Regions from separate parts of the Microbispora sp. CA-135349 genome, predicted to be linked through region 1. Evidence: riboswitches for the same ligand, from Rfam matches in the RefSeq annotation. Region 1 holds a riboswitch; each other region holds the start of a gene.
What was found. Region 1 has a riboswitch for cyclic di-AMP ahead of ACQPZZ_RS25250 (CHAP domain-containing protein). Riboswitches for the same ligand answer to the same signal wherever they lie in the genome.

Region 1 (7,779 bases):
CCGGCGGCGGCCTCCGGTCGAGGTGAAGGGCTGGGACCACGTGGTGGAGGTTGGCTATGAGAGCCCGACCGGCCACATCGAGCTGATGGATCCCATCGCGGGGATGAGCGACCTGCCGAACCTCGCGTTCAGAGGGAAGGGGCACTACCGGGTCAGGGTCCACTACCGCAAGCCGGACGGCGACCCCGGAACCACCCAGGACCTCCTCATCATGATCTATCCCGGCGGCGGCCGCCGGACCGTCGAGTACCGCCCAGGGTCCTGAGGCGGGGACGGCACGGCACGGGCGTGTGCCGCTGCGGGACACCCGCGACCGCGGCTGGTGGCCCCCGGCCTTCTCGTCCCCGCCGGCGAGCGGCACGCGCGCCGTCCCGGCGAGGACGCCGCCGCCTTCGCCGCGCGGCTGGGCGTCCGGCGGCCCGGTGACGCGCCCGCGATGCGCTGACTCGGCAGGCGAATAACGGCTTGCGCGCTCACGGGCCCTCTTGGGAAAGTGAGCGCGCTTCACACACGAACAATGCAGCGAAGGAACGAAGCCTATGTTCTCGGCGTCCCGCAGCGGCCGCCGTCGGCACTGACCGCCACGCCTCCCGCGACAGCGGCTCACTGCCTCACCGTCTCACGGTGGCCCCACGCGACCGGTGCCCCGCGCACCGTCTCCAATCCCCGTCCGGGATGGCTTTCCCGTGCGAGTTCACCCCTCCGCTCCGCGCGGCGGGCGAACCGCTTCACCCTGTCATTCGTGAGGTCGATATCACCGTGGGCATCGATGTCCAGAGTTTCGCCGTGGCCAACCTGCGCCGCCGTCCCGAAGTCGTCGAGACCGGGGACTTCGTCGTGGGCGTGGATCCCGGCACCACCAGTCCGTACGTCAACTACGCGACACCCCTGCCCGGCGCCCGGCCGGGCGGGCGGGAGGTCGCGGCGCTGATCGGGGCGTTCCGCGAGCGCGGGCTCAAGCCCCGTCTCGAGTTCGCCCCGGACGCCGCGCCCGAGGTGGAGCCCGCGCTTCGTGAGGCGGGGTTCACCGTCGAGGCGGTGCACGACTACCTCGTCTGCACCCCAGCCACGCTGACGAGGCCGCAGGCCGCTCTCCCGGTGGAGACGCCGTCCACCGACGAGGACTACGCGGCGATCGACGCCGCACTGTCCGAGGCCTTCGGCGGTGAGTTCGCCGCCTCGCCGGAGGGCGCGGCCCGGCTGCGCCGCACACAGGAGGGCGGCGGCGCGGTCCGGTTCGTCCGGGCCCCCGGCGGCGGCTGCGCCGGAGCGGCCATGTGCTCCGCCCCGGCCGTGGGAACGTCGGAGCTCGCCGGGGTCGGCACCCGTCCCGGCCTCCGTGGACGGGGCATCGCCGCCGCGGTCACCGCCACGCTCGCCGAAACGATGTTTACCGGGGGAGCACGGTCGGTGTGGCTGGAGTACGGAGGCGAAGGTTCGCGCCGGGTCTACGAACGCGTGGGCTTCCGGCCGGGCGGCACCCGCCTGTACATGTCGCTCGACGTCTGACGCACCCGCCGGCCGCGCGGTCCCCGCCGTTCACCCCGCTCGCTCAGCCCTGCTCGCTCAGCCCTGCTCGCTTACTTCGGGCGGGCAGGGCGAGCGGCCCGACCAGACGCGGCCCGAGCGGACGCGGCCCGAGCGGACGCGGCCCGAGCGGACGCGGCAGGGCGGGCGGACGAGTCCGCATCGGGAGAGCCGGATCAGGCGGAGGCGGGAGGGGGCCCTGCCGACGCGAGGCCGGGCGGCGCCGCGGCCAGGGCCTTGTGGATCGCCTCGACCAGCGCGAGCGCCGCCTCCTCGGTGAGCTCGATGGCGACCCGGGCCGACGGGCCCTCCGAAGGGTTGGTCAGGTCGATGTTCACCGTGTGCTCATGGCACGCGTGGTAGGGGTGATCGACGTAGACCATGCCGTCGGTGACGGTGAACCAGCCCGAAGCCCCCTTGGCGGCCCCGTCGAGACGGATCTTCTCGGTGAGATAGGTGCACATCCTGGTCTCCTCAGGCGGCGAGGTGGCGGCCGAAGAAGCCGAAGACCTTCTTCCAGCCCTCCACCGCGGCGGCGGGACGGTAGGCCGGCCGGTCCACGGCGAAGAACGCGTGGCCGGCGTCGGGGAAGACGTGGAACTCGTGTTCCTTGCCCAGTTTCTCCAGCTCCGCGGAGAGCACTCCCACCTCTTCCGGCGAGGGGAACTTGTCGTCCGCGCCGAAGAGCCCGAGCAGCGGGCAGGACAGATCGGCGGCCCGGGAGATCAGCGGCTCGGCCTTGAGCGGATATTCGGCGGGCGGCGCGGTGACGACGAAGGCGCCGTAGCAGTCCACCGCGGCGTCGATGTCCAGCGAGCACGCGGAAAGGAAGGCCTGCCGTCCGCCGGAGCAGTAGCCGATCACACCTATCCTGCCGTTGGCCTGCTCCAGGCCCTTGAGATGGGCCGCGGCGCCGGCGACGTCGCCGACGAGCTGTTCGTCCGGGATGCCGCCCTTGGCCCGGGCCGCCGCGGCCTGGTCGTCCGGGCTGACGCCGGCGCCCTCCCGGGAGTACAGATTCGGGCAGATCGCGGCGTAGCCGTTCGCCGCGAACCTGCGGACGATCTCCTTGGTGGCCTCGTCGTAGCCGGGCATGTGATGAATCACCACGACCCCGCCGTGCGGGGCGGAGCCGAGCGGCCGGGCCGCGTACGCTTCGAGGCCGGCGCCTTCGTGCCCGGTCACGGCGACCGTGCCGGCCCACATCGCGTCGGTCATAGTCCCTCCACCTGTGATCACGCTCCCGCACGAGCCGGTCGCCTCCGGCGGCGGGTCCAGGAGGGCCACGATAATGCTTGCTTTGACTAACTAAGCAATCGCCCCGGGCCGGTCAGAGCGCGTGCGCCGCACCCGTCCCGAACAGGCGCCGCACGCCCGCCGCCACCCAGATGGAGGCCACCCCGGCGTACGCCGTGAGCAGCGCGACGGTGGGGAGGGACGCGATCGCCGACAGGACGGCGGCCAGCCCCAAAAGGCCCGACCAGCCGTACAGCACGATGCGGCCGCGGGGCGCGCTCGTGTGCGCCGCCTCCTGCACGGGGGTGACCAGGGCCATGACGGCGGCGCCCGCCACCGCGGGCGCCTCCCCGCCGGTCGCCACGCCGGCCACGAGCAGCGCCGCACCCGCGGCGGGCAGGCAGCAGCACAGCGCCGCCACTCTCGCCTCCCTGATGTCGAAGAGCAGCCTGGTGGCCCTGGCCCGGGCCAGGCGCAGGGTGGTGACCGCCTCGGCGACCCAGGCCGCCCAGTGCAGCAGCGCGATGAGGACGAAGACGGCGATGAGCGGCGGCACGGCCGGCAGCAGGAACACCATCCGCCATCCACCGGAGAACGTGCCGCGAAGGCGCGCGAGCACGCGGTAGACGGGGTTGCGCCGCTTCAACGCCGCCACCAGCAGGTCCCTGGCCTGGTCGAACCCGGGGTCGAGGCGGAGCACCTCGCGGAACGCGCGGGCCGCCTCGGCCGGCGCGCCGAAGGCGAGCTGCGCCCGCCCGTACGCCAGATGGGCCGTCGCGCTCTCGGGATCCAGCCCGACGGCGCGCGCGGCCGCCTCCTTCGCCCGGAGGGCGTCGCCGAGCATGGTGAGGGCCACCGCGAGGATGCCGGCCAGGTCGACGTCCTCCGGAGCGACGGCGAGCCCCCGACCCGCCGCGTCGGCCGCCTGCGGCCACTGCTCGAGGGAGACGTGCGCCCGGGCGAGCAGCTCCCACGCCGGCGCGTGCTCGGGGGACAGCGCCAGGCACGCCCGCGCGGCGGCGACGGCCTCGTGCGGTCGCCCCGCCCGGTGGTACGCGTGCCCGGCGACGTAGTGGGGAAACCAGTGGTCGGGCGCGAGCCGCACGGCCTCGGTGGCCTCGCCGATCCCCTCGGACGCCCTGTGCTGCTGCGTCAGCGCCACGGAGAGGAAGGCGTGCCCGTCGACGTTCTCGGGCTCCCGGGCGAGCAGGCCGCGCAGTTCCCGTTCGGCCTCCGCCGGGCGGTTCAGCGTGAGCAGCGTGCGCGCCCGCTCAAGCGGCGCCGCGGCCATCACCACCTGCCCTTGCCGCCCTTCTTGCCGCCGAACGCGCCGTTGGATGTGCCGTTGATCCAGGGCATCAGCTCGTCCCAGGCGCCGGAGTCGTTGGCGTGCAGGACGTAGTTGCGCGCGGTGGTCAGCCACTCGCGTACGGCCGTGGGCCGCACCGCCTGGGCCGCGGCCAGCAGGTCGGGTGTGGACAGGGGGATGGGCCGGCCCGCGCTGATCGACTGATGCAGCTTGGTTTCCACCGCGCGGTCGACGACGCCCTTGAGGTCCGCCCCGACGAACCCGTCCGTCACCCGGGCCACGGCGTCGTAGTCCATCTCGGCCAGCGGCTTGTCGCGGCAGAGGATGCGCAGGATGGCGGCGCGGGCCGCGGCGTCGGGCGGCGGCACGAACACCAGCTGGTCGAACCGGCCGGGCCGCCGGAACGCGACGTCGATGTACCAGGGCGCGTTGGTGGCCGCCAGCACCAGGACGCCGTCGTTGGCGTTCTCGTCCACGCCGTCGAGCTCGGCGAGGAACTGGTTGACCAGCTGGCGGGTGTGCGCCTGGCGCATGTCCGAGCGGCGCGCGGCCAGCGCGTCGACCTCGTCGAAGAAGAGCACGCACGGCCGGTTGCGCCGGGCCATCTCGAACGTGGCGTGCAGGTTGCGCTCGCTGGACCCGATGTACATGTCCAGGATGTCGGCCAGGCCGACGTCGATGAACGACGCGCCGAGCTCTCCCGCCGCCGCCCTCGCCAGGTGGGTCTTGCCCGCGCCGGGAGGGCCGTACAGCAGCACTCCGCCGCCCGCCCGCTTGCCGAACGCGGCGAACAGCTCGGGCTGCTGGACGGGGAGCAGGAGCTTCATCCGCAGCGCCTCCTTGACCGCCTCCATTCCCGCCACGTCGGCGAAGGTGACACCGGAGCGCTGGACCTCCACGTCGCCGTCGTGCGCCGGTGCGGGGTACGCGGGTGGGGGGTACGCCGGGCCGGGTGGCGGCCCCGGCGCGTACGGCGTGCCGGGCTGCGCCTGTGGCTGATGTGTCTGTGCCTGCTGCGCCTGTGGCTGCTGCGCCTGGTTCTGCTGTGTCTGGGTCTGGTACGGCGTGGCCGGCTGCGGCTCCAGCCGGGCGGCCAGGCCGGGGTCGGACAGCGACGGATCGCGGGAGACCGCGTCGTGGTAGCGGCGCGCCGCGCCCGGCACGTCACCCTCGCCCAGCAGCGCCCTGGCGGCGAGCAGCCCGATCCGCGGCGGGAAACCGGGCTCGGCCAGGAGTGGCTGAAGCGCCGACAGCGCGGCGCCGTAGGAGCTCTGCCGGACGAAGGCCTCCGCCAGACCGGCGACCACGTCCGGGTCCCTGGGCGACAGCAGGAGCGCGGCCCGGTACTCGGCCTCGGCGTCGGCGAGATACCCCTTGGCCAGGAGCTGCCCGGCGAGGTGCCGCCGTAGGGGGAGGTTGTCCGGAGACAGCCGCGCCGCCTCCCGGAGGGCCTGGAGTCCGGCGTCGTCCAGCACTGCCCGGTCCCTTCTGTAGGTCGATCCGAAATGACCGTAAGGCTACCCACGTGGTCGGACAGCGGTGATCTCTACAGGCCCCGCCCGGCCGTCGGCGCCCCCTGTGGCGCATCTCACGGTTGATTGCCCGCGACCGTGGGGACCTGCGGGAAACTTCGGCCGACCGCAGCAGGAATCGGGCTGTTTGCCGGGTTTTTGGCCGTGTCTTACTTGTTATCTACTAAGCTTCCCGTGTGTCACGCCGGTGAGCGGTCCTCAACCCGAGGACGACCGGCGACCGCCGAATCCCGGACGTCATCGATCCCGGGAACCGGGGACCCACCTTTTCTGGGGTGAATCCGGACCATCCGGTAGGGCTACTCCTGGCCCGAACCCGTCAGCTAACCCGGTAGGCGGCCAAGGAGAGGAGAGCGCGTGGAGTGTCCGCTCCACCTGCCCACCCGGTCCGGGTCCGTCACCCGGTCCACATGCCCGCCCTGGAACGTCTCCAGGCTTCCGGGGTGATGGCGCGCCCGTGACGGGCTGCCACGTCTCCCGTTTCTGATCCCGCCCCGCCGCGGCCGTGTCTTCCGGCCGCCGTGCCGTCACGTGGTGATGCCGCCCTGCCGTCACGCCCGCGGGCCGGTTCGTCATGTCTCGAAGCGCGCCATGAGGAGCCCGCGATTTCCACCGATCCGATAGCACGACAGCTGCTCGACGCCGTCCGCCCGGAACTGGGCTACCGCGAACGAGCCGGGAAACACACGAAGTTCGGCGAATGGTACGCCGACACCATCGCCAAGGACCCCGACTTCAAGACCGCCCCCTGGTGCGACATGTTCGTCTCCTGGGCGGCGGACCAGGCCGGCGTACAGGACCGCGTCGGCGAGTTCGCGCTGACCACACGGCACGCCAAGTGGTTCAAGGAGCACGACGCGTGGAGCGGCACGCCCGAGCCGGGCGCCGTGGTCTTCTTCGACTGGTCGGGGTCCAAGAAGATCCGAGACATCGACCACGTGGGCGTGGTCGAGAAGGTCGTCCACGGAAAGGTCCACACGATCGAGGGCAACGTCGACGGCGTGTGGCTGAAGCGCAAGGTACGCGACAAAAGCAAGATCGTCGGGTACGGCCTGCCGCGCAAGGTCAAGGTCACGCCGAAGGCGCCGGTGACGATCCAGCCCGTGGCGGCGGTGCACGCGAGCGTCCCGGGTGCGGTGGGGCTCACCATCAGGAACTTGGCGGCCACGCAGGGGCAGTCCCCCGGCGTCGTGTGGTCGCCCGGCGACGCCGTCCTGCCGGCCGGCCTGCTGTTCGCGGTCGTCTCCACCGCCGTCACCGGGCTCCGGGTCAAGGCCGCGGCGGCGACCTCCGGCGGACGGCACCGCAAACGTGGTCCCGGACGGGCCACGGCGCAGGCCACGGCGCGTGCCACGGTGGGGGCCACGGTGGGGGCCACGGCGCGTGCCACGGTGGGGGCCACGACGCAGGCCGCTCGCCCGTCCGCGCGGGCGTCCGTGAATCCAGCGCCCGTCAATGTGGCGTCCGGCGGTCCGGCGTCAGTCGATGTGGCCCCCGTCAATGCGGCGTTCGTCGATGCGGCGGCGTCCGGCGCTCCGGCACTCGGAGGGGGAGACGGCGCCCGTCGCCCGAGCACCGTCTGACACCGTCGGCGGCCGCCCACGTCGTCCGCCTCATCCCCGCAGGCGCTTCATCTCCGTGATCTCGGCCGACTGCGTGGACACGACGGACGCCGCCAGCCGCCGGGCCGGCTCGTAGACCCCGCCGCGCAGCTCGTCCCGCGCCATGGTGACCGCGCCCTCGTGGTGCCGGATCATCATCGAGAGGAACTCCCGGTCGAAGGCCCGGCCGGACAGCCCTTCGAGACGGCGCATCTCCTCGGGGGACATCATGCCGGGCATGGCGTGCTGGTGCGCCGGCGCGGGGCTCTCGCCGGGCACCGGCTCGCCCCAGGCCGTGAGCCAGCCGCTCATCGTCCGGATCTCGGGGGCCTGGGCGGTTTCGATCCGCTCCGCGAGCCGCACGACCCGGGGGTCCGACGCCCGTCCCTCGGCCAGTTTCGCCATCTCCACCGCCTGACGATGGTGCGGGATCATCATCCGGGCGAACATGACGTCCTGCTCGTTGTGATCGGTGGCGAGAGTCGTGCCGACCGGTGCAGCCGGTGTCGGCGTCGGTGTCGGCGTCTGAACCGGGGTCGTCGCGGCGAGAGCGGCGCCCCGCGCGCCGCCGGTC
Region 2 (7,779 bases), 1.1 Mb from region 1:
GACCCGATCCACGCCGGCGGGCTGCGCTACCACGGCATGTCACCGCTGCTCTCGCACGTGTACGCGCTGGGGCTGGTGGAGGCGGAGGCCGTCACGCAGACCGAGTGCTTCGACGCGGGGATCCGCTTCGCCAGGACCGAGGGGATCGTGCCGGCCCCCGAACCCGCTCACGCGGTGGCCGCGACGATCGCGGAGGCGCTGCGGTGCGCGGAGTCCGGCGAGGAGAAGGTGATCGTGATGTCCCTGTGCGGGCACGGCCACTTCGACCTGCCCGCCTACGAGAGCCGTCTCGCCGGTCGCCTGGAGGATTTCACGCTCCCGCAGGAGCGAATCGACGCGGCCCTCGCGCACCTGCCCGCCGTCTGATGCGACGCCTGCCCATTGATATCCGTTTCGTCCTTTGACCGGCGGGTACGGCTGCGCCATCGCGCCGTCATACCGACCGGAGCACTCATGTCAAACGGCTGAAATGCGCGGTTCAGCTCCATACGATGCTGGAACACCATCCGCTCTCTCCGGAGATTTCGTTGAACCGGAACTGCGTCATCAAGGATCCCGCGCCGGGAAACCGGGCGCAGTGGCGCCGCAGCAGCGCCGCGTCCGCGCACGAGCGGCTGGCCTTCCTGAACGAGGCGAGCCGGCGGATCGGCAGCACTCTCGACCTGGCCGAGACGAGCCGGGAGCTCGTGGACGTCGCGGTCCCCCGCTTCGCCGACGCGGCGGGCGTGATGGTGCAGGACCGCCTCATGGCCGACGGCGAGTTGTCGTCACGGCCGGTGGACGGGACGACCCTCGTACGCCGGGTGGCCCTGGGCGTGGCCGGCGCCGACCCGGACGCGTGGGTGAAGGCGTTCCCCGTCGACGAGACGACGGTCTACCCGGCGATCCTTCCGCAGGCCCAGTGCATGGCGGGCGGGAAGCCGCTGATGTATCCGGAGCTGGACAAGGAGAGCGCCCGGATGATCGGCGCCAGCCTGGACCGGGAGGAGGCGGTCGCCTCGCTCCTGACCGACTCCTCGTTCCTCGCGGTGCCCCTGCGGGCGCGGGGACGGGTGCTCGGCTGCGTGGTCTTCGTCAGGCGCCCCGACAGCCTGCCGTTCGAGGAGCAGGACGTGGTGGTCGCCGAGGACCTGGCCGCCCGCACCGCCCTGTGCATCGACAACGCGCGGCTCTACACCAGGGAGCGCAGGACCGCGCTGACCCTGCAGAGCAGCCTGCTGCCCGTCGAACTGCCGCAGCCCCTCGGCATGGACATCGCCTCGCGCTATCTGCCGGCGAGCGACCTCATGGGCGTCGGGGGCGACTGGTACGACGTGATCGCCCTGCCCGGCTGCCGTACGGCGCTGGTGGTGGGCGACGTCATGGGGCACGGGACCAGGGCGGCGGCGACCATGGGCCAGCTTCGCACGGCCGCGCGTACGCTGGCGAGCCTCGACCTGCCGCCCGACGAGGTGCTGTTCCGGCTCAACCTGATGAGCCAGGACCTCGACCCGAGCCAGATCGCGACCTGCATCTACGCCGTCTACGACCCGGTCACGCGCAGCTGCTCGCTCGCCCGGGCGGGGCACGTGCCGCCGGTCCTGCTGCACCCCGACCGGTCCACGGAGATCATCGAGCTGCCCGCCGGACTGCCGCTCGGCATCGGCAGCGACCCGCTGGAGTCCCGTGAGCTGGTCCTGCCGACCGGGACCCTGCTCGCCCTCTACACCGACGGCCTCGTGGAGAGCCGCGAGCGGGACCTGGACGCGGGGATCATGGGGTTGCGCCGCCTGCTCGCCGGTCCGGTGGAGGACATGGAGGACAAGTGCGATGTGATCATCAGCAGCCAGCGGTCGAGCCACGAGCGTGACGACATCGCCCTGCTGCTCGCCCGGGTGCGCGACCTCGATCCGGACGAGGTCGCGACCTGCCCGCTGCCGGCCGATCCGCGGTTCGTCTCGCACGCGCGGCGATTCGTCCGCGGCACCCTCCACAGGTGGGGCCTGGACGGTCTCGTGGACAGCACGCAGCTCATCGTGAGCGAACTCGTCACCAACGCGCTCAAGCACGGCTGGCCGCCGATCGAGATGCGGCTGCTGCGCGGCCACACGCTGGTGGTCGAGGTGGCCGACGGCTCCCCCGCCACCCCCACCCCGCGCACCGCCACCCCCGACGAGGACACCGGCCGCGGTCTCCAGCTGATCAAACGCTTCGCCTACCGCTGGGGCACCCGGCCCACCTCGTACGGGAAGATCGTCTGGGTCGAGCAGCACCTCCCTTGACCCGGGTGTTTCCTCCCATGCGAGCGTGTATGACTGATCGTTGAGAAGAGTTACGTTCGAGTGGGGAGTTCGTGGCGAGGAGGGGACATGATCGACATCCGTGACGCGTACCGCAGGGCGCTGGACGGTTTCGGGGACCGCCTCCATCTCGTCCGCCGCGGACAGTGGGAGCTGCCGACCCCCTGTGTCGACTGGGACGTCCGGGGGCTCGTCAACCACGTCGTGGCCGAAAACCTGTGGGCCCCCGAACTGCTGTCCGGCCGTACGGTCGCCGAGGTGGGGGACGCCTTCGAGGGTGACGTGCTCGGCGAGGACCCACTCAAGGCGTTCGAGGCGTCCGCGCAGGGCGCCGTCCAGGCGGTGTACGCCGACGGCGCCCTGACCAGCGTCGCCCACCTGTCCTTCGGCGACGTGCCGGGCGAGGAGTACATCACCGAACTGTTCGCCGACGCGCTGATCCACACCTGGGACCTGGCGCGTGCCATCGGCGGACCGGAACAGCTCGACCCCGAACTGGTCGCCTCCTGCTCCGAATGGTTCGAGAAGGCGCGGGAGGACTACCGCGAGGCAGGGGTTATCGGGGACGAACGAGGCGTTCCGGCCGGCGCCGATCAGCAGACTCAACTGCTCGCCGCCTGGGGGAGGAACCCCTAGGAACGGGTCTACCGTCCCGTGGGCCGCCTGCCGTGGTTGGCCTTCTTCTTCTTGCGTGCCTTCGACTTGCGTGCGCGTCTGCCCATGACGACCGCCTTCCGTCGAGTACGGCTTTCGCTCACTGTCCTCCCCCGCGCCGCGAGCGGCAAGGGATGCGCTCGTGATCATTTGCCGCGCGAGCTCTCGGCCGGACGGATGCATCGCGAGGCCGAGGAACGGCCCCACTGGCTACCGGGACCCCAACTCAACATGCCCCAACGCGCCTGGGGCATAATTTGTTTGAATCTGTTGACAGGAGTGGTGGATGCTGGCCCAGCAACGGCAGCAGGCGATCCTGGAGAGGGTGCGCAGAACCGGCGGGGTGCGCGTCGCGCAGCTCGTACGCGACCTCGGGGTCTCGGACATGACGATCCGCCGCGACCTGGAGGTCCTCGCGGAGCGCGGCCTGATCGTCAAGGTGCACGGCGGGGCGACCGCCACCGGCACCGGCTCGACGGAGGAGCCGGGTTTCGCGGTCAAGTCGGTCCGGCAGCAGGCCGAGAAGGAGGCCATCGCCCGCAGGGCCGCCATGCTCGTGCGGCCGGGCAGCTCCGTCGCCCTGTCGGCCGGGACCACCACCTGGACACTGGCCCACCACCTGGTGGACGTGCCCGAACTGACCGTTATCACCAACTCCGTCCAGGTGGCCGACGTCTTCCACCGCGCCGGTCGGCCCGACCAGACCGTGGTGCTCGTGGGAGGCGTCCGTACCCCGTCCGACGCCCTGGTCGGCCCGGTGGCCGTGGCGGCGGTCCGTTCCCTGAACGTCGACACGCTCATGCTCGGAGTGCACGGGATGAGCGTCCGGGCCGGCTTCACCACGCCCAACCTGCTGGAGGCGGAGACCGACCGCGCCCTGGTCGCGGCCGCCCAGCAGCTCGTGGTCCTGGCCGACCACACCAAGTGGGGAACGATCGGTATCAGCACGATCGCCGCTCTCGGCGAGGCCAACGTGGTCGTGAGCGACGTGAGCCTGCCCGAGGAGGCACGCACCGCGTTGTCGGAGAACGCCGGCGAGCTCCTCCTCGCCGATCCGTCCGGCGAAATCGGGGAGACCGGTGAGACCGGTGAGACCGGGGGAACCGAGCTGGAGACCGCACTGTGACACCGGGCCGAACCACGACACCGGACACGCTCACCGGACGCCCGGCAGCAGGTTGCGACACCGACACCACCGGGACACCGACACCGCACCGTGAAGCTGGAGACCGCTCTTGAAGCGCACCATCACCCATCTCGCCGACGGCCGTGAGCTGATCTACTTCGACCGGCGTGACGACGCCGATCACAGCGCCGCCGACCCCCGGGACCTGCCGCCGCGTCCGCTCGCCTCCGAACTGCGCTACGACCCGCTGATGGACGAGTGGGTGGCCGTCGCCCGCCACCGCCAGACCCGCACCCATCTGCCGTCCGCCGACGAATGCCCGCTCTGCCCGGGCCATCCCGGCTCGGAGATCCCCTCGCCGTACGAGGTGGCGGTGTTCGAGAACCGTTTCCCGTCGTTCAGCTTGAACACGGGCGCGTACGAGCAGGTGGGCGGCCTCAGCGAGGTGCGGCCGGGGATCGGGCGTTGTGAGGTGGTCTGCTTCACCTCCGACCACGACGCGTCGTTCAGCTCCCTGAGCGACGAGCAGGCCGAGCTGGTCGTCGAGGCGTGGGCCGACCGCACGGCCGAGCTGTCCTCGCTGCCCGGCGTGGAGCAGGTCTTCTGCTTCGAGAACCGCGGCGCCGAGATCGGCATCACGCTGCCGCACCCCCACGGCCAGATCTACGCCTATCCGTACGTCACGCCGCGCACGCGCCAGATGCTGGACGCCGCCGCCCGCCACCAGGGCGGCAACCTGTTCGCGGACGTTCTGGCCGCGGAGCGGAGAGGACCGCGGGTGGTGGCCGCCAACGAGCACTGGACCGCCTTCGTCCCTGCCGCCGCGCGCTACCCGTTCGAGGTGCACCTCTACCCGCACCGTCAGGTGCCCGACATCCCCGCCCTGTCGCCGGAGGAACGGTCGGCCTTCGCTCCGCTCTACATCGAGGTGCTGCGCCGCCTGGACGGGCTGTTCGGCGTCGTCATGCCGTACGTCGCGGCCTGGCATCAGGCGCCGGTCGTCTTCCGGCGCGACATGGCCTACCTCCACCTCCAGCTCTTCACGATCCGGCGCGCGCCGAACAAGCTGAAGTATCTCGCCGGGTCGGAGAGCGCCATGGGCGCCTTCGTCAACGACGTGCTCCCGGAGGAGGCCGCCCGGATGCTCCGCGAGGTGGTAACGGCTTGATCTCCGGATGGTTGCGACTTGGGTGGCAAGCGCTGTTTCTTTACCACTAGTATCCCTGGCACCGGTTGTCACAGCCGGTAGGCCTAATCCCGGGCGCCCCGCCCGGGAACCGGGGACCCAACCACGCACCTGGGGTCAAGGCAGTCGCCTGCCCGGGCTCCTCCAGCCCGAACCCGTCAGCTAACCCGGTCGGCGGATGGAGAGGAGTGGGCTCTGCCCCGCGCGTTCCCCCTGGCTGCCGGCGTGCTCAGCGCCGCCGTCTTCGTGTTCGGCGCGGCCGTTCCGGGCGCCGCCGATCCCAGACCGACGGAGAAGCAGCTCAAGAAAGAACTGTCGGACCTGCGGAAGAAGGTCGACCGGCTGATCGGCGACTACAACGCCAAACGTGTCGCACTCGCCAAGGCCCGCGTCGAGGAGAAGGCGGCGCGCGGCCGGCTGGCCAAGGCGGAGGCCGACTACAGCGCCGCCAGGGACGCCGTGCGGCAGATGGCGGGGCTGCGCTACCAGGCCGAGAGCGCGATGGTGCTGCCCGACATGAACACCGCCGCGCTGAACTACCAGCTCAAGGAGGAGCAGGCCGCCAGGCTCACGCGCTTCGACCAGGTGCGCGCCGAACGGCAACGGGCCGCCGAGGCCGCCGAGACGCTGACCGAACAGCTCAAGTCGCAGGCCGCCGAGGTCGCCGGACAGCGCGAGGACGCCGAGGATCTCATCGACGAGATCAAGGACAAGCTCGACGCCCTGATCCCCGTCGCCCCGGGCAAGCGGTCGGGTGGTTCGTGGGCGCCGGAACTGCCCGGCGGCTCCGACAACATCACGCCCCGGATGCGGCTCATGCGGGCCGAGGTCGGCAAGTACTTCGATCTGCGGTTCCCGGTCGGCTGCTACCGCGCCGAGGACAGCGGCGAGCATCCCCTGGGGCGCGCCTGCGACTTCATGATGAGCTCGGGCGGCGCCATGCCCTCCCCCGAGATGAAGGCGCTCGGCGACAGCCTCGCCGCCTGGGCCATCAAGAACGGACCGAAACTCGGCGTCATGTACGTGATCTGGCAGCAGCGCATCTACAACCTCGGCCATCCGGGCTGGCGGACCATGTCCGACCGCGGCGGCATCACCGCCAACCATTACGACCACGTCCACATCTCGATGTACTGAGCCCGCAGGCCAGCAGGGCGGATCAGACCTACGACGTGTGATCTCCAGCGTCTCCGCCGGAGGAACGGCCTTTTTCATCAGGCTCTCGGCCGCGTAATTCGGGCCACCATATGACGATGCCGAATGGAACGACGAAGATCAACGTACCCGTGCTCGTCAGTAAGGAGTCCGCGAGGGACGCCTTGTCGGCGAAGAGGTGCGCTCCCGCTGTAGCGACGTAACCAGCAGCCCACCACAGAGCGAGACGCATCAAAGCGCGGCGGCGAATGCGGGAGTCCGACACGTCCGGATTGTATGTGCGGGCCGGGACACTTTGGAGGCACATGACGGTGGGAAACGCCGGCACGCGACGACAACGAACGAGAGCAGGGATCATTATGGGTGATATAGGCGGACAGAACCGTCAAGGAGCTACGATTCCGGTGTTTCAGCTTGATGATCGTGAGAGAGGCCCGTGACGCGCCTGAGCAGACGACCGCTTGCGTGGGCGATCGTCGTACTGGTTGTCGCGGTCGCCGGAGGCGTCGTGTTGATCCCGCGGCTGTCCGGGCCGGATTTGCCGGGCACCGCCTCAGAACAGGTCATCTCGGTCGATTCTTCGACGCGTACGGCGCTCACGGCAACGGCTGACCACTTTCTGGAGACAGACCCCGTCCGCAACGAAGGCAACTATCTGGCCGCTGCCCAGTCGGTCTTGCATCCCCGTATGTTCTGCGAGGAGGACCTCATCGAGGTTCGCCGGAAAGATGCTCGCCTTCTGGTCGGACTTGTGGCCCGGTGCGAGGAGTTGGCCCGCTCAGGTGACAAGCTCGTCAGCGGCACCGGCTATTGCGTGCCGCTGCTGTTGACGATGGAGTCGGTGAACGGACGCTTCGCCGTGCGGCACGTCGATGAGCCGGCGGACGGCGCCGAGTACGCGTCTTCGACGCGCGCTCTGTTTTCCCCGGAGGGCGCACCCCGGGCAATAGAGCTGGCCGGCGCCGGGTGGGACATGGAAAACAGCATCTACCCTGAGGCGCGCAGAACTTTCGGCCTGCCGCCGGACGCCAGAGTTGTGTTGTCCTGACCCTGCATCGCCTCCGCCGAGCTTCCGGCACGTGAGGCACGGCAGCGAAGCACAGCAACAGGACCTCACAGCCCTTCACACCGGCACCCACCAGCACACGCCCGAGCAGGCCGCGGAGTTGCCCCCATGGTGTCCGGCTCCCGATCGCACGGGTGATGCGCCGGCAGGCGCGGAAGCTTCAGGGGGACGGATCAGATCTCGATGTACCGAACCGCCGGTTCCAGGCCTCTGCCGGACTTCTCAGCCGCTTCTGGGCCGGCCCCCTCGCCGAGCGAGGCGGCCGGCCCGTTCCGGGTCAGGCCGGGAGCTGCTTCTCGTTCCAGGTGTAGTA
Region 3 (7,779 bases), 2.9 Mb from region 1:
TTCAGAGAGGACTGACGTGATGGACGCCGACTGGGTGGCGCGTTTCGCCGATGAGGTCATCGCCGAGGCTGAACGGCGCGCACCGGGCAAACCCGTCGTCTGCGCGTCCGGCCTCAGCCCGTCCGGCCCGATCCACCTGGGCAACCTGCGCGAGGTCATGACCCCGCACCTGGTGGCCGACGAGATCAGGCGGCGTGGCCACGAGTGCGTGCACATCATCTCGTGGGACGACTTCGACCGCTTCCGCAAGGTTCCGGTGGGCATCGACCCCGCGTGGAACGAGCACATCGGCAAGCCGCTCACCACCGTCCCGGCCCCGCCCGGCAGCGAGTACCCGAACTGGGCCGAGCACTTCAAGGCGCCGATGATCGCCGCGCTGAACGAGCTCGGCGTGGAGTTCCACGGCATCAGCCAGACGCAGATGTACACCTCCGGGGCGTACCGGGAGCAGGTGCTGCTCGCCATGCGCGAGCGGCGGCGGATCGACGCGATCCTCGACCAGTACCGCACCAAGAAGGCCAAGGCCAAGGAGGTCACCGACGCCGACGAGGCCGCCGCCCTCGAGGGCTCGGGGGCCGCGAGCGAGGACGACGGTTCGGGCGCCGGGGGCTACTACCCCTACAAGCCCTACTGCTCGGCCTGCGACCGCGACCTGACCACGGTCACGTCGTACGACGACGAGACCACCGCGATGTCCTACACCTGCGTGTGCGGGCACAGTGAGACCGTGCTGCTGTCCGAGCACACCCGCGGCAAGCTGGTGTGGAAGGTCGACTGGCCGATGCGCTGGGCCTTCGAGGGCGTGGTCTTCGAGCCGTCGGGCGTGGACCACAGCTCGCCGGGCTCGTCGTTCGTGGTCGGCGGCCAGATCGTGCGCGAGGTGTTCGGCGCCCCGCAGCCGATCGGGCCGATGTACGCCTTCGTCGGCATCAGCGGCATGGCCAAGATGAGCAGCTCCAAGGGCGGCGTGCCGACCCCGGCCGACGCTCTGTCGATCATGGAGCCCGCGCTGCTGCGCTGGCTCTACGCGCGCCGCCGTCCCAACCAGTCGTTCAAGGTCTCCTTCGACCAGGAGATCCAGCGCATGTACGACGAGTGGGACACGCTGACGAGGAAGGTGCAGGACGGCACGGCGCTGCCGGCCGACCAGGCGGCCTACCGGCGGGCGTCGAGCACGGCCTCCCGGGTCTTGCCCGAGACGCCGCGGCGGCTGCCGTACCGGACGCTCGCCTCCGTCGTGGACATCGCCACCGGGCACGAGGAGCAGACGCTGCGCATCCTGCGCGCGTTCGACCCGGAGATCGCCGGGCTGGACGAGCTGCGGCCGCGGCTCGACCGCGCCCAGCACTGGGTGAACACCTACGTGCCCGCGGAGGAGCGCACCCAGGTGCGCGAGACGCCCGACAAGGAACTGCTCGACACGCTCGGCGAGCAGGAGCGGGAGTCGCTGCGCCTGCTGGCCGAGGGCCTCGACGAGCACTGGTCGCTCGACGGGCTGACCACCCTCGTGTACGGCGTGCCGAAGGTGCAGGCCGGGCTCGACATGGACGCCAAGGCGGCCACGCCCGAGCTGAAGGCGGCCCAGCGCGAGTTCTTCGCCCTGCTCTACCGGCTGCTCGTCGGCCGTGACACCGGCCCGCGCCTGCCCACGCTGCTGCTGGCCGTGGGCCGCGACCGGGTGCGCGAGCTGCTCGGCCGTGCCTGATCCCGGCGCCTGATCCCGGCGCCTGACCTCCTGGGAGCGGGCCGGACGGCATGGCCGTCCGGCCCGCGACCTGCTTGTCGCGACAAAGCGCGACAAGCAGGGGCAGGCGGGTCAGGGCAGCAGGACGAGCCGGCCGCGCAGGCCGCCCTTCCGCAGGCGTTCGTGCGCCTCGGCGGCCTGCTCCAGCGGATAGGTGCCCGCGACCCGCATGCTCAGCCGTCCCGCCTCGGCCAGCTTCGCGACGTGGCCGAGCTGGGCCGCGTCGGCGCGGACGAACACCGTCGAGACCCGGATGCCGCGCAACGGGATGGGGGCCAGCCCGGCGCCCACGGCGACGAACGCGCCCCCGTTGCGTACGGCGTCCAGCGCGGGCAGGCCGACGACCGCCGCGTCCACCAGGCCGTGCGCGCCGCCCGGAACGACGGCCCTGACGGCCGCGGCCAGATCGGTGCCCCTCGGCACGAACCACTCCGCGCCGAAGTCCCGGACCAGTGCCTCGTCGGCGGGCGCGGCGACCCCGGCGACCCTGATCCCCCGTGCGACGGCCAGCTCCACGAGATAGCCGCCGACGCCCCCGGCCGCTCCCGTGACGACCAGGGTCTCGCCCGGGGCGAGCCCGGTGGCGTCGAGCGCCTGGACGGCGGTCAGCGCGTTCAGCGGCAGCGTCGACGCCTCCGGCGCGGCCACTCCCGCGGGCGCGGGCGCGACGGCCGTCTCGTCCAGGACGACCAGGTCCGCCTGGGCCTTGAACCGGTCCGTCAGGCGGTCCGACAAGCCGATGACCCGCTCGCCGGGCTGCACGCCCGTCACTCCCGGACCGACCCGGTCGACCACGCCCGCCACGTCCCATCCCAGGGCGTGCGTCTCCAGATGCGGCATGAGCCCGTTGTCGGCGAGGGTGCCCGCGGCCGTGAGCAGGTCGACGGGGTTCACGGCGGCCGCCTCGACCCTGATCCGCACCTGTCCCGGCCCCGGCTCCGGCTCGGCCGCGTCGACGATCCCCACGGTTCCGTCCCGTGCCACCAGTGCTCTCATGAGTTCCTCCTTCCGGTGTGCCAAGGAGCGTAGGGAGGCCTACTCTCTTCTGGTAAGTAGGCACCTAAAAGTGCGTAAGTGACGCGGAGGAAAGACATGCCCACGCAGACGGCGGCCGAGCAGCGGGAAGAGGCGCGCCGGCGGTACAACGCGTACGTCGCGGCCTGCCCGTCGCGGCAGCTGCTCGACGCGCTCAGCGACAAGTGGGTGAGCCTGGCGCTCACCGCGCTCGCCGACGGCCCGCGGCGCTTCAGCGAACTGGCGAGGACGATCGCGGGCGTCAGCCAGAAGATGCTCACGCAGACGCTGCGGACGATGGAACGCGACGGCCTCGTCTCCCGCACGGTCACTCCCGCGGTGCCGGTCCGGGTCGACTACCGGCTCACGCCCCTGGGTGAAAGTCTCATGCCGCTGCTGAAAGCGATCAAGAACTGGGCCGAGGTCCACATGGAGGATGTCGAGGCGGCCCGGGAGACGTACGACCGGCGGGCCGACTCCGCACCTTGACGACCTTCGTGGCAGGCGTTTACCGTCCCTGAAGGGTGGGCCGACGAATCATCGTCGTGGGGGAGGGCGGACGATGGGTGTTCCCGAGGTCGTCTACCGAGGTGGCAATCCCGCCTCGGACCTTGACCGTGCCGGTCTCACCGAAGAGGACCTGCTTCTCCTCGCGGAGCTGGCCAAGGGTGTGACAGCCGATCGCGTGGGCCGCAGTCTCGATGTCAGCGGCCGCACCGTGCGGCGCCGGCTGCGGGGCATCTGCGACCGGATCGGCGTCGCGACCGCGATCGAGGCCGTCGCCTGGGCGGCACGCCGCCGTCTCATCTGACCGCGTTCCGCCCCACGCCCTCGCTTCGGGACGACTCCGTCGGCGACCCGGTTCCACCCCACGCCCTCGGTTCGGGACGACTCAGTCGGCGACCCGCACCGCTCCCGCGAACGGCCGCCCGGCGATCCTCGCGATGTGGATGACGTCTCCCGTGCGCGGCGCGTGGATCATGTAGCCGCCGCCGATGTAGATGCCCACGTGGTGCAGGTCGGAGTAGAAGAACACCAGGTCGCCGGGGCGAAGCTGGTCACGGGAGATGTGCGTGCCCGCCGTCCACTGGTCGCCGGTGTAGTGCGGCAGGCTGACGCCGACGGCCTGGTAGGCCGCCATGACCAGACCCGAGCAGTCGAAGGAGCCGGGCCCCTCGGCGCCCCACACGTACGGCTTGAGCTGCTGCCTGAGCGCCCAGCGCGCCGCCTGGGCCGCCTTGCCGTCGCCCACGATGGGGAACGACATCCTGCTGCGCGTCTCGCTGCCGACCGTCCGGGAGACCTGCCGGTAGAGGCTGCTCTCGGTCTTCTTGATCAACTTAGTGATCTTGTCACGCCGGGAGTCGAGGCCGGTGAGCAGTTTCTTGACCTCGGCCTGCCGGGCGGAGGCGCTCTGCCTGGCCCGCGCGGCGGCGTCCATGGCCTTGGTGACCTCCGCGACCTCCTGGCTTCCCTGCAGCTCCAGGGCGTACGTCGTGGTGGCCTGGTCCAGGTAGTCCCTGGGGTCGCCGTCGCCGCCGATGAGCGCGAGGGCGCCGCCGAGCCCGTTGGTCATGTAGGAGTGCTGTGCGAGAGCGCTCGCCTTCTGCCGGCGGACCTCCAGCTCGGCCTCGCTCTTGGCGAGGTTCTTCTTGGCGAGCTCGGCGGACCGCTCGGCCGCCTTCAGGCGCACGCGCTCGCCGTTGTACTGCTCGGTGAGGCTCTCGATCTCGGTGTAGAGGCTCTCGACCTGCTCCGTGAGCTCCTTGAGGCTCGGCTTCGGGTCGGCGGTGGCGCGGACCACCGGGGCGCCGAACGTGATCGCGGTGAGCGCGACGCCGACGAACGCCAACCGGCGGATTGCACCCGGACCGGCCGTGCCGGATCCGGACTGTCGGCCGCGGGCGTGCCTGCCCGCCGACCGTCCTCCACGCATGCGCAACCGAGCTCCTCTCCCACATGCGCCCCGGGGCGGGCCCGCGTCATCGGGACGGGACCGCTCGGCGGGGCGCTACTGAGCGCCTACCGGGTTAGCTGACGGGTTCGGGCCGGAGTAGCCCTACCTTGACGGATTCACCCCTTGACGATCTGAGATCGAACCGATCCTGATCCTGCAGTTGGGTCCCCGGCTCCCCTCCGCACGCGGTGCTTCGAAGACTCGGCGCCCGGCCGCCGTGAGCGTGCACGATGACCGGCATCGTCGCAGGACGATAGTGCACGGCGAGTTCTTGCTCAACCAGAACTCCGAAACCCGTCTACGTTTGACAACCGATTGATCACAACCGGGTCACGAGTTCGGCACTGGTACGTCCGTGTTCACCTGGGTTTGAGCGCATCTGAGTCTTTGTATTGGCTGCTGGGGCTCGCGGGAAAAATGGGACGAACCGGAACTGCTGCCGCCGAGCGGGCGGGTCGTCCGTCCGTATCCTGGCGGCTACGTACAGTCAGGCCCCATGTCGAGTGTGGCATTTGGGTATGACCGTTATCCGTGATGCCGCTGGACGCCGACGGTGAGGATCGCCCGTGGTCCGGCTAGGCTGGCCGCTCATGGAGCAGGTCGCCGCGCAGACGCCCACCGGAGAGGGCGCCACCGCCGTGACGGTGCGCCGGGCCAGGACGCCCGACGTCCGGGCCATCCGGCGCCTTGTCGACGCGTACTCGGGAGTCGGTCCCCGTCTGCTCAAGAAGAGCACGGTGACGCTGTACGAGGACGTCCAGGAGTTCTGGGTGGCCGAGATCGGCGGTCAGGTCGTCGGCTGCGGCGCGCTGCACGTGCTGTGGGAGGACCTGGCCGAGATCAGGACCGTGGCGGTGGATCCCGCGGCGCGCCGCGGGGGAATCGGCCATCAAATCGTCGCGGCGCTCATCGAGACCGCCAGGGACCTCGGTGTGCGGAGGGTCTTCTGCCTCACCTTCGCGGTCGAGTTCTTCGCCCGGCACGGTTTCAGGCCCATTCAGGGCACCCCGGTCTCCCCCGAGGTGTACGCGGAACTGCTCGCGTCGTACGACGAGGGCGTCGCCGAGTTCCTCGACTTGGAGCACGTCAAGCCGAACACGCTGGGGAACACCCGAATGCTGCTGCACCTCGATCGCCATTGATGAACGCCGGTTTGTGATCTTTGACGCCGATTGTCGGCCCCTGCAAAGGTGACTGTTGATACACCTGTCGCTACTTTTAGCAATATCAGCGTGTGCTACAGACGTGCGGCGCATGCGTCTTCGAAACGAGGTGACACGGTGAGCACCGGACAGCCGCCGTACCCCCAGGACGAGTCGGACGGAACGCCACCGCCGTCATCGAGCCCCGGGTACGGCACGGACAGACCCGCCCAGGACTACGACCCCGACGTCACGGTCGTCAGCTATCGCCAGCCCGGGCAGACGGGCCCGCAGCAGCAGCCCGGCTATGACCCCGCCCAGGGCGGTTACGGCCAGCAGCAGGGCTACGGGCAGCAGCAGTACCCCCAGCAGGGGTACGGCCAGCAGCAGTACGGTCAGCAGGGCTACGGCGCCCAGCAGGGCCAGCAGCAGGGCTACGGCCAGCAGCCCGGTTACGGCCAGCAGCCCGGTTACGGCCAGCAGCAGGACTACGGTCAGCAGCAGGACTACGGTCAGCAGGGCTACGGCGCCCAGCAGAGCCAGCAGCAGGGTTACGGCCAGCAGCCCGGTTACGGCCAGCAGGACTACGGTCAGCAGGGCTACGGCGCCCAGCAGGGCCAGCAGCAGTACGGCCAGTCGTCCCAGGGTGGCTACGGCCAGCAGCAGGACTACGGCCAGCAGGCCCAGCAGCAGTACGGCCAGTCGTCCCAGGGCGGTTACGGCCAGCAGCAGGACTACAGCCAGCAGCAGGACTACAGCCAGCAGGCCCAGCAGCAGTACGGCCAGTCGTCCCAGAGCGGTTACGGCCAGCAGCAGGGCTACGCGCAGCAGCAGTACGCCCAGCAGGGGTACGGCCAGCAGCAGTACGCGCAGCCGGATCCGCAGCAGGGTTACGGGCAGCAGTACGGCCAGCAGGGCTATGGCCAGCCCGGCTTCGGCCACCCGTACGCGGCCGCGGGGCCGATTCCGCCCGGCGCCCCGGCTCCGCTCGCGGAGTGGTGGCAGCGCCTGGTCGCCCGCCTGATCGACGGCGTCATCGTGGGAATCCCCTTCCTGATCCTCAACGGTGTGATCTTCGCGGTCGTCTACTCCTCGGCCAGCATCAACCTGAGTACCGGGGCCGTCACCGAGGCCAGCGGCCTCTTCCTCGCCACACTGCTCGTCTCGATCCTGAGCGGGCTCGTGATGGTCGGCTACGAGTTCCTCATGCTGCGCTCGCGCGGGCAGACGCTCGGAAAGATCGCGATGGGGATCAAGGTCGTCCCGATCGGCGGCACTCTCGACGGCGGCCTGCCCACCGACGTCGTCGCCAAGCGCGCCGGCGTGATGTGGGGGCCGCAGTTGGTGCGCTGGATTCCTCTCATCGAGTATCTGGCGGGCGTCTTCGCGTTGGTGAATGCGCTGTGGCTGCTGTGGGACAAGCCGCTGCACCAGGCGCTGCATGACAAGGTCGCCCGCACCGTGGTGGTCAAGGTCAAGTAACGACTGCGGACGGGGCCGATGGAACCGACCATCGGCCCCGTTTTTGTATGCGATCGCTATGGCGTCCTCCAGCCGCCGGCATCCGGCTGTGACGGAAAATCCATGCGGGGCCGCCCGGGCATGCCATGCTTGGGTTCACCGTCCCCGAGAGGTGCCCAATGACCGTGAGACCGCCCCCCGGCGCCAATCCTTAAGGTTCGCCTTCCCGCCCCCGTCCGGGCCATATCCGCCCACGGACGGCTTAAGGAACCGCCAGGGACGCTTATGGGGCCGTATGGAGCCGCACGGGCCCTTATGGTGCTCCCGGATGCCCGCCCGCTCTACGCGGCGCAGGCGGCGTCCGTGGAATGCGGGGCATCGTTTGGCCGGGCGAAACTCGGACGCCGGGCCGCCGGGGACGTCCGCGTGATTGTGTCCCGCTCCTTTTTCGATCTTCAGGC
Region 4 (7,779 bases), 2.5 Mb from region 1:
CTCGCTCTCGCCGCCCTCGCAGGGCGCGCCGCATCGGCCGATCTCGGCGAGCGCGCAGGCGGGCCTCCGCACGCGGGCCGAGAGCCGTTCGGTGCACTGGCGCAGCGGCAGCGCCTCGTGCATGGCCGTCCGCGCGTCGTCGGCCGTGCGGCTGCTGCCGAACGGGCCGAGATAGGCCGCTCCGTCGTCGCGCACCTCCCGGACGACGCTGAGCCGGGGGAAGGGCTCCTCGGTGAGCTTGAGCCATACCGCACGCTCGGGGAAGCGGGACCGCTTGTTGTAGCGCGGCTTGGTCGTCCCGATCATCCGCAGCTCGCGGATCTCCGCCTCCAGCGCGGTGGCGCAGACGATCGTCCTGACCCGCTCGGCGATGCCGACCATCTCGCGTATGCGCGAGCGGGTCTCGCTCGCCGTGAAGTAGCTGCGCACGCGATTGCGCAGGTTGGAGCTCTTCCCGATGTAGAGCGCCTCGCCCTTGGCGTCCTCGAAGACGTAGACGCCGGGCGCGCCGGGCACCCCGTCGGCGAGATGGCGTTTGCGCTGCTGCTCCGGGGTGGGGGCGCGCACGAAGCCGCGCAGGTCCTCCAGCGTGTGCACGCCGAGTGAGCCGACCCGCGCGATCAGGCCGTGCAGCACGTCGACCGTGGCCTTCGCGTCGGCCAGCGCCCGGTGGCAGGGCTCGGTGGAACTGCGGAAGACCCGCGCGAGGGTGGCGAGCTTGCAGTTGGGGGTCTCGTCGCGGGTCAGCACCCGGCGGGCGAGATCGGCCGTGTCCACCACGGGGTTGACCGGAGGCGGGTAGCCGTTCACCTGGCACGCCGCCTTCACGAACGACATGTCGAACGGCGCGTTGTGCGCCACCAGCGCCGTCCCGGCGATGAACTCCAGGAAGCTCGGCAGCACCTCGGAGAACTTCGGCGCGGCCACGACCATCGCGTCCGTGATGCCGGTCAGCACGGAGATGAACGGCGGGATCGGGCCGCCGGGATCGACCAGCGTGGCGAACTCGCCGATCACCTCGCCGCCGCGCACCTTCACGGCGCCGATCTCCGTGACGGCGTGCTCCGCGGCCGACCCGCCGGTGGTCTCCAGGTCGAAGACGACGAACGTCACCTCCCGCAGGGGAGTTCCGAGCTCGTCCAGCGTGCCCTGTACCGCATCCACGCCCATGACCATAGAGATTCCGACCGACAATTGCCGTACCGGCCCCATGCGATGGCAAAGGATGTGCCAGGTGAGGAGCTACGCGGAGGCCGCTCCGGCGCGCCACTCGCGGGCCAGCATCGCGTAGACCAGCTCGTCGCTCCACGCGCCGGCGAAGAACTCGTTCTCCACCAGGCGGGCCTCCAGGCGCATGCCGAGCCGCTCCATGAGGCGGGCCGAGGAGGTGTTGCGCGCGTCGCAGTTGCCGTGGATCCGGTGCAGCCCGAGACCCTCGAACCCGATCCGCAGGATCTCGCGGGCCGCCTCGGTGGCCAGGCCGCGGCCCTGGTGGGCCGGGTTGAAGACGAAGCCGATCTCGCCCTGGCGGTGCTCGCGGCTGCGCAGGAACAGCGTGAGGTCCCCGATCACGGGCCCGCCGCCGGCCAGTGCGGCGGCCACGCTGAGCACGTCGCCGTCCTCCCCGGGCGACGCGCAGGCGATCTTCCGGTCGAGCGTGGCCTTCGTCTCCTCCCGCGTACGGGCGTCCCAGTAGAGATACCTGGTCACCTCGGGCAGGGAGTGGAAGGCGTGGAGGTCGTCGAGGTCGGCCTCGGTGAAGGGGCGAAGGACCAGCCGGGAGGTCGTGATGGGATACGGCGGGGTGTACACGCCGCAGAGCGTAGGGACGGAGCCCGGCCCCCGCCAGCGAGTTCGCGGCCGGTGTCCCGCCCCGCGGTCCGGGCGCGCGGGTCCGTACGGGCGCCGGGCCGCGGTGACAGATCATGAACGCGACGTGGACACGGTGCGACGGCCGTACCCTTGAAAGAAGACAGGAACATGGGAGTGTCTCGCAGATCTTGCCGTGTGAGGGCGGCCTGGTGGGCGCGCCGCGTGCCTCGTGCCTCGCGGACGGCGGGCATCGGGACGTTCTCGCACTCGGGGGCGACAGCACCGCGAGGCGCCGCCGGGGCGACCCCAGTGGGCAGAAGATCTGTAGGACACGGCCGAGGAGCGACGAGATGAGTTCAGCCGGAGAAGGCCTGTCTCGTCCGTTGCCCGAGCAGGTCCGCTTACACGTGGTGGAGGTCGCGGCGCAGGTGCTGGGCTCGATGCCCGCCGCGGCCGTGCCGCCGCCGTTGCGCAACATCGCCAAGTTCGACCCTCGCAAGCGCGCCCGCCTCGGCAGCGCTCCGATCGCGGCCCAGCTGGAGAACGACAAGGAGTTCCGCGAGCGGGTGGCCGAGACGGTGGAGACCGCCTGGCCCGAGCTGGTGGGGAGCCTCGCCGAGGGCACGGTGCCCCCCGCGGCCGAGCCGGTGCTGGTCGCGGCGGCGGCGTACCTGACCCGCCCGCCCGGCTGGCCGGAGCTGGTCGAGCAGGCGCGGGCCGACCTGGAGCAGGCCGCGGCGGCGGGCACTCAGCGGGAGCAGGCGGAGACGCGGCTGCGCGAGCAACTCGCGGCGCAGCGTGCCTCCGCCAAGGAGGAGATCGACCGGGTGCGCGAGCAGCTCAAAGCGGCCCGCGCGGAGAACTCCGACCTGCGGCGCAAGCTTCACGACGCCCGTGAGCGAGTCAAGGCCGCCGAGGCCAGGGCGGCGGAGCTGGAGGCCGAGACGGCCGAGGCGCGGGCCAAGGCCGCGAACGCCAACGGCGCGGCGGAGACCGAGCTGCGCAGGCTCAGGGATCGCCTGGCGGACGCCGAGCGCCAGCTGGAGACCAGCCGCAGGGCCGCCCGCGAGGGCCGCAGCATCGAGGACGCCCGGGTGCGGGTGCTGCTGGACGCGCTCCAGGACGCCGCCGCGGGGCTGCGCAAGGAGCTCGGGCTGCCCACGACGATCAGCAGGCCGGCCGACTACGTGAACGCGGTGGTGCCGGGTGAGCCGGGGGTGACGGCCGTGCCCGCGCGGGCGCTGGCCAACGACGACCCCCAGCTCCTCGACCAGCTTCTGGCCATCCCCCACCTGCACCTGGTTGTGGACGGCTACAACGTGACCAAGACCGGTTACCCGTCGCTGACCCTCGCCGACCAGCGGGCCCGGCTGCTGACCGGGCTCGGCGGGCTCGCCGTGCAGACGCGGGCGGAGGTGACCTGCGTCTTCGACGGCGCCGAGCTGAACGGGCCCGTCCAGGTGTCCGCGCCCCGCGGGGTGCGGGTGGTGTTCAGCCCGCCCGGGGAGATCGCCGACGACCTCATCCGCACGCTGGTGCGGGCGGAGCCGCCGGGGCGGGCCATCGCGGTGGTCTCCTCCGACCGGGAGGTGGCCGAGTCGGTGCGCCGGATGGGCGCCCGGCCGGTGCCCTCGCTCCTCCTGCTGCGCCGGCTCGGCCGAAGCTGAACGACGTGCGCACGCTCCGCTCCGGCGTCGTCGCCGCGCGTGATGACTGCCGCGAATACCTGCGAATAGGTTGAGACTTCATGATCGCCTAGATAGAGTCGCGCCGCAGGTTTCGTTGATCCAAGAGGGGGCTCAGTGCGAGGGCGTGTGCCGGTGGCCGCCGGTTTGGCCACGGTGGTCCTGCTGACGCCGGTGACGGGCGCGCAGGCGGATCCGAAGCCCACGGTCGCGCAGGCCAAGGCGAAGCTGAGCAAGCTCAACAAGCAGGCCGACACGATCGTGGACCGCTACAACGCGGCCAACGAGAAGTGGAAGAAGGCGAGGGAGAAGTACCTCGCGATCAACGGCGACTACAAGAAGCAGAACGTCCGGGTGGAGGCGCTCCGCTCCGGGCTGGTCACGATGGCCGTCAACAGCTACCAGGTCGGCGACATGGGGTCGTTGGGCGGCGTCTTCTCCGGCGGCGACCCCGACGCGATGCTCAGCGGCCTCGCGACGCTCAACCACATCTCCGCCGAGCGTGCCGGGCGGCTCAAGGAGTACGAGAGCGCCATCAAGGACCTCAAGGACCGCCGCGACCGGAGCAAGGCGCTCTACAAGGAGGCCACCGACGTCAGGGGCGAGCTCGCCGGCGAGAAGGAGAAGGTCGACAAGCTCGTCAGGGAGCAGATGAAGCTCCTGCGCTCACTCGGGACGTTCAACCCCGGCAACCCCAACAGCCCCGGCGTCGTCTACACCGGGCCCGCGTCCGGCAACGCGCTCGCGGCTCTCCAGTTCGCCTACAAGCAGGTCGGCAAGCCGTACCGCTACGGGGGCACCGGACCGGACGGATGGGACTGCTCAGGGCTCGTGCAGGGCGCCTGGGCGGCGGCCGGGGTGACCCTGCCCCGGACCAGCTACGAGCAGTGGGCCTGGGGGGCGAGCCGCCGGGTCTCGCTGGACGAGCTCCAGCCGGGAGACCTGCTCTGGCACGCCGGGTACGGGCATGTCGGCATCTACGCCGGTGACGGCAAGGTCGTCCACGCCCCGCAGACCGGCGATGTTGTGAAGATTGTCACACTTGCCGAGTATCACGCGATCGGCGCCGTCCGCCCCTGACGTCCGCGACTTCTGTGCTTTTTGTGGCTGCTGTGACCGGATTCGCCGCTCGTTGCCAGGATTGTGAGCAGAGTCACATTTAGCCCTTTCGCCCTGCGGGTACGCTGCCGTTTCTTCTTGGTGACCTTCGTTATCTGATCTTTACGCGGCGGGAGGGCTTTGCCGAACGCGGCGGGTCCTCGGTAGCTTCTGGGCCGCGGCGAGCACGCCTCGCCGTCGCGAGCCCGGTCCGGCCGGCCGGTCGCGCAGTCATCCACCGTCATCGGCGCCCTTCACCACTCTCCCCTTCGCGGGATCCCCCCGGCGCCGGTGGCATGCCGAGTCCGTGCAGTCAGGAGGCACGGAGCCGGGGAACCATCGACCTTCACCGAAGGTCCGGGGTGAATCGGCGCGTCGCGCGCCGTAGGGCGACTTCCCCGCCCGAACCCGTCAGCTAACCCGGTAGGCGTGAGCGGAAGACCCGAGGAGAGATCCTGTCTACCACCCCCGCTAGTCTGTCCCGTCTTGCCCGAATTGCCCTTGGGGGTGCCGCTTTGACGGCATCCGTAGGGGTCGCCGGTGCGCAGCCGGCGGCGGCCGACACGGTGACGGTCACGGTCGTCAAGACGGACACAGCGGCGAAGACCGCCGCGAAGACGACCACGAAGACGGACACGAAGGCGAGCACCGGCACCACCGCTCGCAAGGCCGCCGTGAAGAAGCAGCAGACCAGGCAACGCGCCGCCAAGCGGAAGATCGGCAGGGGCGTGCTCCAGCAGGTCAAGGCCGAGCGCGCGGTCAAGGCCGCCAAGAAGCAGATCGGCGACCCCTACCGCTACGGCGCCACGGGACCGGGCGCGTTCGACTGCTCGGGCCTGGTCCAGTACGCCTGGCGCCAGGCGGGCGTACGGCTGCCGCGCACGACGTGGTCCATCCGCAGCGCGGTCAGGAAGAAGGTGTCCTGGGGTCACTTCGAGCCCGGTGACCTGATCTTCACGAGCGGCGGCGGCCACGTCGGCATGTACGTCGGGCACGGCAAGATGATCCACGCTCCGCACACCGGCACGCGGGTCCGGATCGACAAGCTGGACGCCTACCGGAGGAGCACCTTCGTCGGTGCCGTCCGTCCGGGCGTCTGACGGGCACCGGTCACCAGCCCCCTCGACCGGCGCCGTCCCTACGGCCCCGCCCACCTCGCCGAGGTGGGCGGGGCCGTGACATGTGCTGGTTAGCATGCACGGCGTGACTCCTCCATCCCCTGAAGGGGACGGTCTCCTGCCTTGTCCGGCTGAGATGTCCCCCTGCCGGATGGACCCGGCAGTCCCCTCGCCAGAGCGGACGGCTCCGCGGGCGGCGCCCGGCGAGGCCTCCGCGGTGCCCGGGAGCGTGGCGGCGCCTGCGCGGGCCGATCGGCGCCACCCCGCAGACCCGCCCCACAGGTTCCGTCTCCGCCGCACGGCGGCCGTCGCCGTCGCGCTGGCCGTGCTGCTGGCCGGGCCTGCCGCCGCGGCCCCGCCCGACCCGCTGCGTCCCCTGCTGACGCGTGCCCGCGCCGCCGTGCGGGAGCATCCGGACATGTGGACCGGCGCCTCCGTCGTCCGCGGCGAGCGCGTCGTCGTCGTCGGATCGCCCGGGTCGCTGATCGCCGGGATCGCCGCGGTGGCCGGCGAGGCGGACCGTACGGTGTCGAGGGTCTGGGGGAACCACGGCCGGGGGCACGAGGGCGCGGTTGTCCTCGTGCCGCGCACCGAGGAGCAGGCGGCCGTGCTGGCCGCGCCGGCGAAGGTGGACGATCTGGCGGCCGTCGCCACGGCCGGCCGGGTGATCGTGCAGCCGGCCGCGTTCGCCCGCCTGACCGCGACCGGCCGTCTGGTGGTCGTGACCCACGAGCTGACGCACGTCGCGACCGCCGGCCCCCGCGCCGTGCCGATGTGGCTCATGGAGGGCTTCGCCGACTATGTCGGCTATCTGGACAGCGGCCTGCCGGTCCGGACGATCGCCGCCGAGCTGGCCGCCGACGTGGCCGCGGGGAAGGCGGCGCTGCACAATCTGCCGGGGTCCGCCGACTTCGCCGCCAGGCCCGCCCAGGCGTATGAGGAGGCGTGGCTGGCCTGCCGCTACATCGCCGTCCGGTTCGGCGAGCGGAGCCTGGTCGCGCTCTACCGCGCCGCGTCGCGCGAGGAGATCGGCGCGGCCCTGCGCGAAGTGCTCGGGCTGACCGCCGAAGGCCTGACCCGCGAATGGCGGTCCTACACGCGCGAGCAGCTCGCCCCGTCCTGATCACCACAGGGCGTTTTCACAGGGCGACGGCGAGGCCGCGGCTGCGACAATGCGTTCTCGGGCGGCGCGCGGGCGGACCGCCCGGCCACGCCGGCAGCGGGGGTGAGGATGACGAAGCGGACGCTGATCATCACGAACGACTTCCCGCCCAGACCGGGCGGCATCCAGGCGTTCGTGCACGGCCTCGCCTCGCGCAGGCCGCCCGGCTCCGTGGTCGTGTACGCCCCGTGCTGGAAGGGCTGCGAGGAGTTCGACGCCCGCCAGCCGTACGAGGTGGTCCGTCATCCCTCCTCGCTGATGCTGCCGACGCGCTCGGTGGCGAGCAGGGCGGCGGCGCTGGTCGAGGACGGCGCGACCGTCGTCTTCGGCGCGGCGGCGCCGCTGGGGCTGCTCGCCCCCGCCCTGCGCGCCGCCGGCGCGGGCCGGATCGTCATGCTCACCCACGGGCACGAGGCGTCGTGGGCCCGCCTGCCGGGGGCGCGCGCCCTGCTGGGCCGCATCGGCGCGGGGGCCGACGTCGTGACCTACCTAGGCGAGTACACCCGCCGCCGGATCGCGCGGGCCGTTCCCGCATCCAGGCTGGTACGGCTCGCGCCGGGGGTGGACACCACAGCCTTCCGCCCGGGAGCGGGCGGCGACCGGGTCCGCGCGTCGCTCGGCCTGGGAGACCGCCCGGTCGTCGTGTGCGTCTCGCGGCTGGTGCCGCGCAAGGGCCAGGACGTGCTGCTGCGGGCCTGGCCGCTCGTCCTGCGGCGCGTCCCCGGCGCGGCCCTGCTCCTGGTCGGCGGCGGCCCGTCACGACGGTCGCTGGAGCGGACGGTCGCCCGGGCCGGCCTGCGCGGCTCGGTGGTCGTCACCGGGTCCGTCCCCTGGGCGTCCCTCCCGGCCTACTACGACGCGGGCGACGTGTTCGCCATGCCCTGCCGCAGCAGGTTCGGGGGCC

Region 2: another riboswitch for cyclic di-AMP. It lies ahead of ACQPZZ_RS30440 (coiled-coil domain-containing protein); the one in region 1 lies ahead of ACQPZZ_RS25250 (CHAP domain-containing protein).
Region 3: another riboswitch for cyclic di-AMP. It lies ahead of ACQPZZ_RS38430 (NlpC/P60 family protein); the one in region 1 lies ahead of ACQPZZ_RS25250 (CHAP domain-containing protein).
Region 4: another riboswitch for cyclic di-AMP. It lies ahead of ACQPZZ_RS14135 (C40 family peptidase); the one in region 1 lies ahead of ACQPZZ_RS25250 (CHAP domain-containing protein).

The regions. Positions count from the first base shown of each region.
Region 1 is NZ_CP192001.1:5,487,111-5,494,889, reverse strand. Features, by position in the region: gene ACQPZZ_RS25285 (hypothetical protein) at 1-265, shown strand, start outside; gene ACQPZZ_RS25280 (hypothetical protein) at 323-445, shown strand; gene ACQPZZ_RS25275 (GNAT family N-acetyltransferase) at 760-1,509, shown strand; gene ACQPZZ_RS25270 (DUF6295 family protein) at 1,704-1,991, opposite strand; gene ACQPZZ_RS25265 (dienelactone hydrolase family protein) at 2,002-2,745, opposite strand; gene ACQPZZ_RS25260 (tetratricopeptide repeat protein) at 2,858-4,054, opposite strand; gene ACQPZZ_RS25255 (AAA family ATPase) at 4,054-5,547, opposite strand; cyclic di-AMP (ydaO/yuaA leader) riboswitch at 5,816-5,958, shown strand; gene ACQPZZ_RS25250 (CHAP domain-containing protein) at 6,126-7,187, shown strand; gene ACQPZZ_RS25245 (DUF305 domain-containing protein) at 7,218-7,779, opposite strand, start outside.
Region 2 is NZ_CP192001.1:6,629,173-6,636,951, forward strand. Features, by position in the region: gene ACQPZZ_RS30410 (TrpB-like pyridoxal phosphate-dependent enzyme) at 1-366, shown strand, start outside; gene ACQPZZ_RS30415 (ATP-binding SpoIIE family protein phosphatase) at 528-2,261, shown strand; gene ACQPZZ_RS30420 (TIGR03086 family metal-binding protein) at 2,349-2,915, shown strand; gene ACQPZZ_RS30425 (50S ribosomal protein bL37) at 2,924-3,001, opposite strand; gene ACQPZZ_RS30430 (DeoR/GlpR family DNA-binding transcription regulator) at 3,220-4,059, shown strand; gene galT (galactose-1-phosphate uridylyltransferase) at 4,169-5,227, shown strand; cyclic di-AMP (ydaO/yuaA leader) riboswitch at 5,298-5,436, shown strand; gene ACQPZZ_RS30440 (coiled-coil domain-containing protein) at 5,471-6,382, shown strand; gene ACQPZZ_RS30445 (hypothetical protein) at 6,837-7,448, shown strand; gene ACQPZZ_RS30450 (hypothetical protein) at 7,744-7,779, opposite strand, start outside.
Region 3 is NZ_CP192001.1:8,338,726-8,346,504, reverse strand. Features, by position in the region: gene lysS (lysine--tRNA ligase) at 20-1,705, shown strand; gene ACQPZZ_RS38445 (NADP-dependent oxidoreductase) at 1,817-2,740, opposite strand; gene ACQPZZ_RS38440 (winged helix-turn-helix transcriptional regulator) at 2,837-3,247, shown strand; gene ACQPZZ_RS38435 (LuxR C-terminal-related transcriptional regulator) at 3,321-3,569, shown strand; gene ACQPZZ_RS38430 (NlpC/P60 family protein) at 3,651-4,610, opposite strand; cyclic di-AMP (ydaO/yuaA leader) riboswitch at 4,763-4,916, opposite strand; gene ACQPZZ_RS38425 (amino-acid N-acetyltransferase) at 5,306-5,857, shown strand; gene ACQPZZ_RS38420 (RDD family protein) at 5,996-7,339, shown strand.
Region 4 is NZ_CP192001.1:2,998,771-3,006,549, forward strand. Features, by position in the region: gene ACQPZZ_RS14115 (DEDD exonuclease domain-containing protein) at 1-1,170, opposite strand, end outside; gene ACQPZZ_RS14120 (GNAT family N-acetyltransferase) at 1,243-1,812, opposite strand; gene ACQPZZ_RS14125 (NYN domain-containing protein) at 2,163-3,479, shown strand; gene ACQPZZ_RS14130 (C40 family peptidase) at 3,615-4,577, shown strand; cyclic di-AMP (ydaO/yuaA leader) riboswitch at 4,883-5,036, shown strand; gene ACQPZZ_RS14135 (C40 family peptidase) at 5,111-5,695, shown strand; gene ACQPZZ_RS14140 (hypothetical protein) at 5,943-6,836, shown strand; gene ACQPZZ_RS14145 (glycosyltransferase family 4 protein) at 6,945-7,779, shown strand, end outside.